Regions from separate parts of the Cytobacillus sp. QJM3NY_8 genome, predicted to be linked through region 2. Evidence: predicted binding sites of a transcription regulator. Region 2 holds the regulator's gene; each other region holds the start of a gene.
What was found. Region 2 encodes CtsR, which represses protease genes until heat stress. Its sites were predicted from a motif close to ATGGTCAATAAAGGTCAAACA; they were not measured.
Positions count from the first base shown of each region.

Region 1: the regulator CtsR is predicted to act here: its motif matches at 1,663-1,683, upstream of AC0VZ9_RS08865 (ATP-dependent Clp protease ATP-binding subunit).
Region 3: the regulator CtsR is predicted to act here: its motif matches at 1,458-1,478, upstream of clpP (ATP-dependent Clp endopeptidase proteolytic subunit ClpP).

Region 1 covers NZ_CM149681.1:1,690,774-1,694,053, reverse strand. Annotated here, with positions in the region: gene AC0VZ9_RS08875 (hypothetical protein) at 1-442, shown strand, start outside; gene AC0VZ9_RS08870 (YkvI family membrane protein) at 492-1,550, opposite strand; gene AC0VZ9_RS08865 (ATP-dependent Clp protease ATP-binding subunit) at 1,748-3,280, shown strand, end outside.
Region 2 covers NZ_CM149681.1:106,465-109,744, reverse strand. Annotated here, with positions in the region: gene AC0VZ9_RS00565 (protein arginine kinase) at 1-465, opposite strand, end outside; gene AC0VZ9_RS00560 (UvrB/UvrC motif-containing protein) at 468-1,016, opposite strand; gene AC0VZ9_RS00555 (CtsR family transcriptional regulator) at 1,040-1,501, opposite strand; rRNA gene rrf (5S ribosomal RNA) at 2,011-2,127, opposite strand; rRNA gene AC0VZ9_RS00545 (23S ribosomal RNA) at 2,206-3,280, opposite strand, start outside.
Region 3 covers NZ_CM149681.1:4,714,191-4,717,470, forward strand. Annotated here, with positions in the region: gene rpoN (RNA polymerase factor sigma-54) at 1-846, opposite strand, end outside; tRNA gene AC0VZ9_RS24200 (tRNA-Arg) at 1,206-1,277, opposite strand; gene clpP (ATP-dependent Clp endopeptidase proteolytic subunit ClpP) at 1,583-2,188, shown strand; gene AC0VZ9_RS24210 (HPr family phosphocarrier protein) at 2,232-2,489, opposite strand; gene whiA (DNA-binding protein WhiA) at 2,519-3,280, opposite strand, start outside.

The DNA.
Region 1 (3,280 bases), 1.6 Mb from region 2:
TGAGGGTGAAGCCAAGGAAGAGACTGCCTTCCTGAAACATAGTGATAATCAGAATTATTCTATGTACGTTCTGCCCGCCTATGAACTAACTGCCGAGGAGCCTAATAAGGATGTTTTATACCTTTCAGAAAATGATCAGGTATTCATGCGTATTGAACTTCTTCCGAATGATGCAGATTGGAACATGATCGAAGAAAACACAAAAGCACAATTAGGAGCTGTTAGCGAAAATGTGCAGACAGCTGATGCTCCTTCAGATGATTTTTACAAAGATGCTAATGTTATGAAGGCTGAAGGAAACGGCGAGAAGGTTTCAGCCTATCTAGTGAAAAACGAAGATCTTTCACTGAAGCTTACCCTATTCAATAAGGAAGAAGCTGATCATGAAGAGGCTTTCCTTCAGATGGCGAAAACCATTATGAAAGAGGAGTCGCAAAAATAATGGAGTGAATAAGAGATCCGTGCAAAACGGATCTCTTTATTTAGCTTTTTTAAGCTTTCTTGCCTTTACTTCCATTATCAAATGGTTTCATCCACAGAAGAATAATAAATGTCAAACTTACATATCCGAAAACCGGATATAAATAGGAAAGCAAGGTTCCGTAATTGATCAAACTGATAAAGTAACAAACTATAAAGATAAAGCCCACAATTATAATACTCGGCACGGAAATATATTTTTTTACCTGCCTCTCGATCCCAAACACATTCCCAATAACAGAAGTGAAAATTTCACCATAGATGACAAAAACAAATATCCAATAGAAAGATGATGCCAATGTCTTCACAATTGCGGCCATTGGGATATCATAAGCCTGCAGATTTGGGAGCATCATCAGTGTCAAATGGCTGGAAAGCAGGATAAGAGTCAGTGCGGCTCCACCAAGGTATCCACCCCACTTTATTGTCCGATCATCATTTATTTCTGAAGCCACAGGCACTAAGACTGCTTGTGCTAATGTCAAATTCAGAGCCGTATATGAAAACGGAGCCACAACTGCTTTCCATCCATCTTCAGCATATGGGATAAATAGAACCTGATCTGCAAAACTAGGAAGCTTCATGCTTATGAACAATAAAATAAAGCTAAATGCAATCATCATTGGAACAACAAACGTATTCACAGCGAATAATCCGCGAATGCCCACTATCATTGTGATAATCGTTAACCCTATCGTTATGAGCAACCCTGCAGTTTTGCTGATGCCGATCTGTTCTTCAAACACTGCACCAGCTCCCGACAGCATGACGGCGCAAACGCCCAGCAGCATAAACAGCATCAATATATTAATGGCAGAACCAAAAAATCTTCCAAATAAATATTCATTCAATTCCTGATATGATGCAGCCTTTATTCGTGCAGAGATTCTCATTAATTTGGAACCGAGAAAAATAAAGATATAGCCGCTCATTATAATCCCAATTAATCCGATAAAACCAAATCGGGAAAAAAACTCCACAATCTCTCTGCCAGTGGCAAAGCCCGCTCCCACCACGGTTCCCACATAAACGGCAGCGATCTGGAAAGCTGCCCCCCAATTTGTCTTCACTTAATCTCCTCCTTCCTTTCCAATATATGTAGGCTAGTACAAACAAAGACGAGCTTTTTTGCATTATGGCTAAACTTCAGTTTTGGTTAAAAATAACAATACAAATCACTTGAAAGTCAAAGAAGGTCAAATTATAATGTGGATATTAGGTCAAATATAGTCAAAGTCAGACCAAACTATTAATGGAGGGATGCAAAATGCTTTGTCAAAAATGTCAAACAAAACAAGCAAATGTACAATTAAGACTGAATGTGAATGGAAATGAGCGTAATCTACACCTATGCCATAACTGTTATGAAAAGCAAAATAGCCTTACTTCCTTTGGGCCTGCTTTGAGCGGTTTTTCAGGTTTTGGCCAAATGCCATTAGAGGATTTCTTCAAGAAAATGGCTGCATCCCAAGGGAATGAAAACTATGCTCTAAACGAAGCACCGGGATACAGTCATGGCAACGGCGGTTTTATAGATCAATTCGGACAAAATCTTACACAGCTTGCCAAAGCTGGTTTAATCGACCCAGTCATCGGACGGGACGATGAAGTATATCGTGTGATTGAAATATTAAATAGAAGAAGCAAAAATAATCCGGTCTTAATCGGTGAACCAGGAGTAGGAAAAACAGCTATTGCCGAAGGGCTAGCCATTAAGATTGCCGAGGGAAATGCACCAAAGAAACTTCAAAATAAAGAAGTCTATTTGCTTGATGTGGCGTCTCTGGTTGCAAACACAGGCATCCGCGGCCAATTCGAGGAACGCATGAAGCAGCTGATCTCTGAGCTTCAGTCACGGAAGAACATTATTCTCTTTATAGATGAAATTCATCTTCTTGTCGGAGCAGGATCAGCTGAGGGGTCAATGGATGCAGGCAATATTCTGAAGCCAGCCCTTGCAAGAGGAGAGCTTCAAGTGGTCGGAGCAACCACTTTGAAAGAATACCGCCAAATTGAAAAAGATCCTGCACTAGAACGCAGATTCCAGCCTGTACATGTAGATGAGCCGACACCTGATGAGGCAATTAATATCCTGTTTGGACTGAAACAAAAATATGAAGACTATCATGATGTTTCTTTTACAGAAGATGCCATCAAGGCATGTGTGCAGCTGTCAAGCCGCTATATTCAGGATCGGTTCCTGCCTGACAAAGCCATTGATTTAATGGATGAAGCAGGTTCTAAAATGAATCTTCAATCAGGATATATACCTGCAGATGATATTGAAAATCAGCTGAAAGAAATCAGCAGGCAGAAAGAACTTGTATTAAATGAAGAAAAATATGAAGAGGCTGCAAAACTCCGTGAAAAGGAACTAAAACTCCAGCAGGCACTAAACGGGGACAACAAGGCAGAACGGCCAGTTATTGACGTTAGCCATATTCAGGAGATTATCGAAAAGAAAACCGGGATTCCTGTCGGCAAATTAGCAGAAGATGAACAGGAAAAAATGCAGAACCTTGAGGAAAGCCTTGCTGAAAAAGTAATCGGACAGGCGGAAGCCGTGCAAAAAGTTTCAAAGGCAATTCGCCGAAGCCGTGCAGGACTTAAATCAAAGGACCGCCCAATTGGATCATTTCTATTTGTCGGGCCAACTGGGGTCGGAAAGACTGAGTTAACCAAAACACTTGCCCAAGAGCTATTCGGCTCAAAAGAAAGCATGATAAGGCTTGATATGAGTGAATATATGGAAAAACACAGCGTATCAAAAATTATCGGTTCCCCTCCAGGATATGTGGGT
Region 2 (3,280 bases):
ATCGGCTTCTTCCTCCAGCCAATCATCAATTTCATTCGCCATACTTAAGGCTTCAGAAAGCTGAAACCCCGGAAACAGGCATTGAATCCTTATATGGTCTTCTTCATTAATCATGATGCTGACTTCTTCATTTTCAGAAAGAAGGCAGGCACCATAAGTTGAATTCTCAGCAAGATGGGGACTGATCAGATGCTTTTCCATCAGCACTCTTTTTTGAAGAGGCTGAAGGCGATCCATTAATAAAAGCTCCATTTCCCCAAGTTTCGAAAAAGAAGAATGCTCCACCCTCGCCTTTATTTTTTCAATGACTGCTTCTGCTTCTTCATTTGAAAATAAAGTGGGGAATTTATATTGCTTTATATTGCGGGCAAGCCTGATTCGTGAACTTAATACAATATCGGAATCAGGACCTTCCGCACTCATCCAGGAGCTAATAGCTTGATTCATGAAACGTTCCAGCGACAAGCTTACTCCCCTCCCTTTTGATCGGCATTGAGCTGCTTTTCCAATTTCCTTATTTCGTCCCTCAATTCTGCCGCTCTTTCAAACTCTTCTTTGGCAATCATTTCTTTTAAATTGTTTTTTAAATCATCAATATTCCTTCGCAAGTGAATGGTTCCCCCGATTCGCGCAGGAATTTTTCCGCTGTGTGAGAAATTCCCGCTGTGTAGCCTTCTAAGAATAGGGTTCAATTGATCTTTAAAGGTCTCATAGCAGTTGGCGCATCCAAAGCGGCCTACTTTAATAAACTGCTGAAAGGTGAGGGAACATTGTTCACACTGCAGGACTTTCTCCTGCTGAAAAGCGTCCTGGCCCGATTCCTGAAAGGCAGGCTGAATATTCAGAAGACCAGCAAGCAAGTTATTTATTGAAAAACCAGACCCGCTGCCCAGCATAAACATTTCACCTTTTTCCTGTGCGCATTTCTCGCAAAGATGAAACTCTGCTTTCTCGCCATTTACAACCTTTGTAAAATGCAGCGTGGCCGGCCTTTGGTTACATTCCTGACAAATCATGACGTCACCTCTCCAGCTCACTACTATTTATATTTCAAAGTGGTTAACATTGCCTTAAGCATTCTTGCCCTCAGCTCATCCCTGAATGGAAGATCAATATACAGAACAGAGCGGTCTATAACACTAAGCATTATTTTAGCTTCCCTATGTGTTATAATCTCTTCTTCTACCAGACGGTAAATGACATTCTCTGCACTGCTCTGGGCAATCCTGCTTTGAACCAATGATATTAACTGGTCAATTAAATCAGCATGGTCATAGGACTGGACTTTCATAATCCGGATGAAGCCCCCGCCTCCCCGCTTACTTTCTACTGCATAGCCTTTCTCAATCGTGAAACGGGTGTTGATCACATAATTGATCTGAGAAGGAACACACTGGAACTTATCAGCAATTTCACTTCTTTTAATTTCCACGATTTCCCTTTCGCTCTTCTCTAAAACCTGTTTTAGATAATTTTCAATTATGTCGGATATATTCCTCACCAGGCCTCCCCCTATCTGACTTTGACTATATTTGACATTAATTATACATGATTTATGTAATTTCTTGCAATTGGCGGGTATTAATAATTTTCCCCCATTTTTTGACTTCCCAAACCTGAAAATGGAAGTTAATGTCGATAACAATATATTTTTGATTGGGCGGGTTTGTGCTTGGATGGGAGAAGTTTTTTTGGAGGCTGGGAAGTGTTTTGCGCTTGATTGCCAGATGGACAGATGATATGGTTAGCTGTCCTGGCTTGATGTTCGGTCGGAATAGAGAGATGGAATCCTGCAGAATGGCTGAATGAACCTGCTGAATGCCCTGATTCTGGATTCTATGAAGCTGCGATGCAGTTAGCGATACTTTTATCTAGCATGAATTGAGCTTTATGAAGTAAACTCACATTTAGCTCAATTTCCCACTAAAAAGCAGAGTCCAAATAAGAAATTTGTATTCAATAAATCTCCAGACATACAAAAAAGAGCACCCATCAGGTGCTCTTTCATATGCCCGGCAGCGTCCTACTCTCACAGGGGGACAGCCCCCAACTACCATCGGCGCTGAGAAGCTTAACTTCCGTGTTCGGTATGGGAACGGGTGTGACCTTCTCGCTATCGCCACCGGACTATGTAATTGAAGAAACTTCGTTCCCTCAAAACTAGATAATGCATGAAGAAGCATTTGCCGAGTATTCACCAATGACTTGGTTAAGTCCTCGATCGATTAGTATCAGTCAGCTCCACATGTCGCCACGCTTCCACCTCTGACCTATCAACCTGATCATCTTTCAGGGATCTTACTAGCTTGACGCTATGGGAAATCTCATCTCGAGGGGGGCTTCATGCTTAGATGCTTTCAGCACTTATCCCTTCCGCACATAGCTACCCAGCGATGCCTTTGGCAAGACAACTGGTACACCAGCGGTGCGTCCATCCCGGTCCTCTCGTACTAAGGACAGCTCCTCTCAAATTTCCTGCGCCCACGACGGATAGGGACCGAACTGTCTCACGACGTTCTGAACCCAGCTCGCGTACCGCTTTAATGGGCGAACAGCCCAACCCTTGGGACCGACTACAGCCCCAGGATGCGATGAGCCGACATCGAGGTGCCAAACCTCCCCGTCGATGTGGACTCTTGGGGGAGATAAGCCTGTTATCCCCGGGGTAGCTTTTATCCGTTGAGCGATGGCCCTTCCATGCGGAACCACCGGATCACTAAGCCCGACTTTCGTCCCTGCTCGACTTGTAGGTCTCGCAGTCAAGCTCCCTTGTGCCTTTACACTCTGCGAATGATTTCCAACCATTCTGAGGGAACCTTTGGGCGCCTCCGTTACTTTTTAGGAGGCGACCGCCCCAGTCAAACTGCCCACCTGACACTGTCTCCCGCCCCGATAAGGGGCGCGGGTTAGAATTTCAATACAGCCAGGGTAGTATCCCACCGACGCCTCCACCGAAGCTGGCGCTCCGGCTTCTCAGGCTCCTACCTATCCTGTACAAGCTGTACCAAAATTCAATATCAGGCTACAGTAAAGCTCCACGGGGTCTTTCCGTCCTGTCGCGGGTAACCTGCATCTTCACAGGTACTATAATTTCACCGAGTCTCTCGTTGAGACAGTGCCCAGATCGTTACGCCTTTCGTGCGGGTCGGAACTTACCCGACAAGGAATTTCGCTACCTTAGGACCGTTATAGTTACGGCCGCCGTTTACTGGGGCTTCGATTCAAAGCTTCGCTTGCGCTAACCTCTCCTCTTAACCTTCCAGCACCGGGCAGGCGTCAG
Region 3 (3,280 bases), 690 kb from region 2:
GCGGCTGACATTCCGGTCTCCAGAGGCCGCAAACTTTTTATAATAACCTTCATTAAAACTGATTTTAGGAAGCACTTCATCAAAAACACTTACAGAAAAGGAGCTTCCATCCCACTTAATTATCACGTCCGGTGTTATATATGCCGATTTCTCGCTTTGGAAGGATGAAGCCGGCCTAGGATTCAAGGTCTGCACAAGGTCGAATACCTCCTGAATCTCTTTTAGCCCCACACCAAGCTGCTTGGAAATCTCTTTCCATTTCTTCTCCGCAAAAAAGGTAAAGTATTCAGCTAAAATAATTTCAGCGAGTTCATTTCTCTCTGGCAATCTCTTAATCTGCAGGGAAAGGCACTCCTGGAGATTCCTCGCGCCAACACCAGCAGGCTCGAGTTCCTGCAATTCTTCAAGCATCTGTTCCATATTTTCAAGAGGCATCTGGAGCGCCTTGGCAGCTGTCTGCAAATCCGCTCGCAAGTAACCGTTTTCATCAAGGCTCTCAATAAGATGCTCAATTACTTTTTGTTCGTCCTTGTTTAATTTCAAATGAAGCTGCGACTTCAAATATTCATCCAGCTTCATCGTCTTTCCGCAGCCAATCTGCTCAATCCAATTTATTTTATCTTTTTCGACTTTTATTCTCGTCGGTTTGACACGGTCATAACGGGGATCCATCGTCTGGACTTGACCGGACTCTACTTTTAAAAGGGGATTTTCAAGCGCCTTGCTTTCCAAAAAAGCAGAAAGCTCCTGTGTGCTGTATTGCAGAAGGGCAATCGCCTGCGTCAGCTCCTGTGTCATTGTTAATTTCATTGTCTGCTGCTGCCATAACCCAGCTTTCAAATTCATCGTACATTCCCCCTGTCCCCATTTTACAATATTCCAGGTAAATGTTGTATGGAAATATCTTGGCAAATGCCAATCGCACGGGCACTTTACCATCTTTCTGAATACTTCACAATATGCATGGAAGAGGGAAGAATATTCATTTTTTATGGTGAAAACTGTGGATTTTAAGGATTTTTTTGAAATTCAGGCTTAAGTTTAGGAAGTTTTTTAGATTTATGTGCGGATAGAGGAATTTTATTTGCGTATAGGGCCAATTTACTTGCGGATAAATTTTTTTGTGTGCGCATAGGCTGGATTTATTTGCGGATAGCGTAAAAAGTAAAAACTCCCTGTCCATATCAGACAAGGAGTTTTGGCAGCGCCCTCGGCAGGAATCGAACCCACATCTTAAGAACCGGAATCTCACGTGCTATCCGTTGCACCACGAGGGCAGATATTTTAACAGGTGGCTGACCAAGCGCTCAGCCGCTACGATAACTAATTATATGATAAGTTTATTCACTTTGCAAGCCTCCTTTTAGTTTAAAAATTGGAACAATGGGTATCATGGAATGAGATAGCACAGCACAGAAAAAAGTGTCGAACGAATCAAGCACAAATTCTATGCGATTTGTTTGACCTTAATTGACCATCAGTGTATCATGATAATACATAGGAGTTAAAAAATTTTCTTTACTTGGAAGAACATGCTTGTTCATCTTGTGTGTTGACCTTATCTTGAAGGAGGAATTGGAAAATGAACTTAATCCCTACAGTTATTGAACAAACAAACCGCGGGGAGCGCGCTTATGATATTTACTCCCGCCTTTTAAAAGACCGCATCATTATGCTGGGAAGCGCAATCGATGACAATGTGGCAAACTCAATTGTTGCCCAGCTTTTATTCCTTGAAGCAGAAAATCCTGAAAAAGACATTTCCATTTACATTAATAGCCCGGGCGGTAGCATTACAGCTGGTATGGCTATTTATGATACGATGCAATTTATCAAGCCAAAGGTACAAACGATCTGTATCGGTATGGCAGCATCCATGGGTGCGTTCCTTCTTGCTGCTGGTGAGAAAGGCAAGCGTTTTGCCCTTCCAAACAGTGAAGTCATGATTCATCAGCCGCTAGGCGGAGCTCAGGGACAGGCGACTGAAATTGAAATCGCTGCAAAGCGCATTCTTTTCCTTCGCGAAAAATTAAACACAATTCTTTCAGAGCGCACTGGACAGCCGCTTGAAGTCATTGCGAGAGACACTGACCGCGATAACTTTATGACAGCTGAAAGAGCTCTTGAATACGGTTTGGTTGACCAAATCATTACCAGAAACTCTTTGGATGAGAAGAAAGATAAATAATAAGCATAAAAAAACAACTCGCATCTTCCCGATGCGAGTTGTTTTAGTTTTCCTTTTGAATATAGTTCGCAAGTGCCTCAAGAGCTTCGTTTTCGTCGTTCCCTTCAGCCTTGAGGGTAATGACCGATCCTGAGCTTACTGCCAGACTCATCAGCCCCATTATGCTTTTGGCATTTACCTTCTTTCCGTCCTTCTCCAGAAAAATATCGGATGAGAACCGATTGGCCTCCTGTACGAACAATGCCGCCGGACGTGCCTGTAATCCTGTTTTCAGCTTAACTTCAACCTGTTTTTCCGCCATTGTATATCTCCTCCCTGCTGATCCCTCTATCAGTGAGCATCTATAGTGTCGCCTGCCCGGAGTTTCTCAGCGATTTCATCTATTTTTCTTAATCTGTGATTAATACCCGATTTACTGATATTTCCGCCTGAGACCATTTCCCCAAGCTCTTTTAAAGTGACATCCTGGTAAGCTACACGCAATTCGGCAATTTCCCGCAGTTTGTCAGGAAGAACCTGAAGTCCGACAGTTTGATCGATGAACCGGATATTTTCCACCTGGCGCAAAGCAGCTCCAATTGTTTTGTTTAAGTTCGCTGTTTCACAATTTACGAGCCGGTTGACCGAGTTTCGCATATCGCGGACAATCCGGATGTCTTCAAACCGGAGCAGAGCTGCGTGTGCACCGATAATATTTAGGAACTCCGTTATTTTTTCGGCTTCCTTTAAATACGTGATATAGCCTTTTTTCCGTTCAAGCGTTTTGCTGTTCAGCCCGAACGTATTCATCAATTCACACAGGGAGTCATTATGCTCCTTGTAAAGTGAAAAGATCTCCAAATGATAGGAGGAGGTCTCCGGATTATTTACCGATCCCCCGGCAAGGAATGCACCGCGCAGATAAGAACGCTTACAGCATTTCTTTTTTATGAGCTCATTGGAAATATCGTGTGTAAATACGAATCCCTCGCTTAAAATTTTCAGATCATCAAGAATCATGCTGGCCTGTTCCGTTAGCCTGACAATATAAACATTGTTCTTTTTCAGCCGCATTTTTTTCCGGACCAGGAGCTCGACCTGAACGTTGTAATT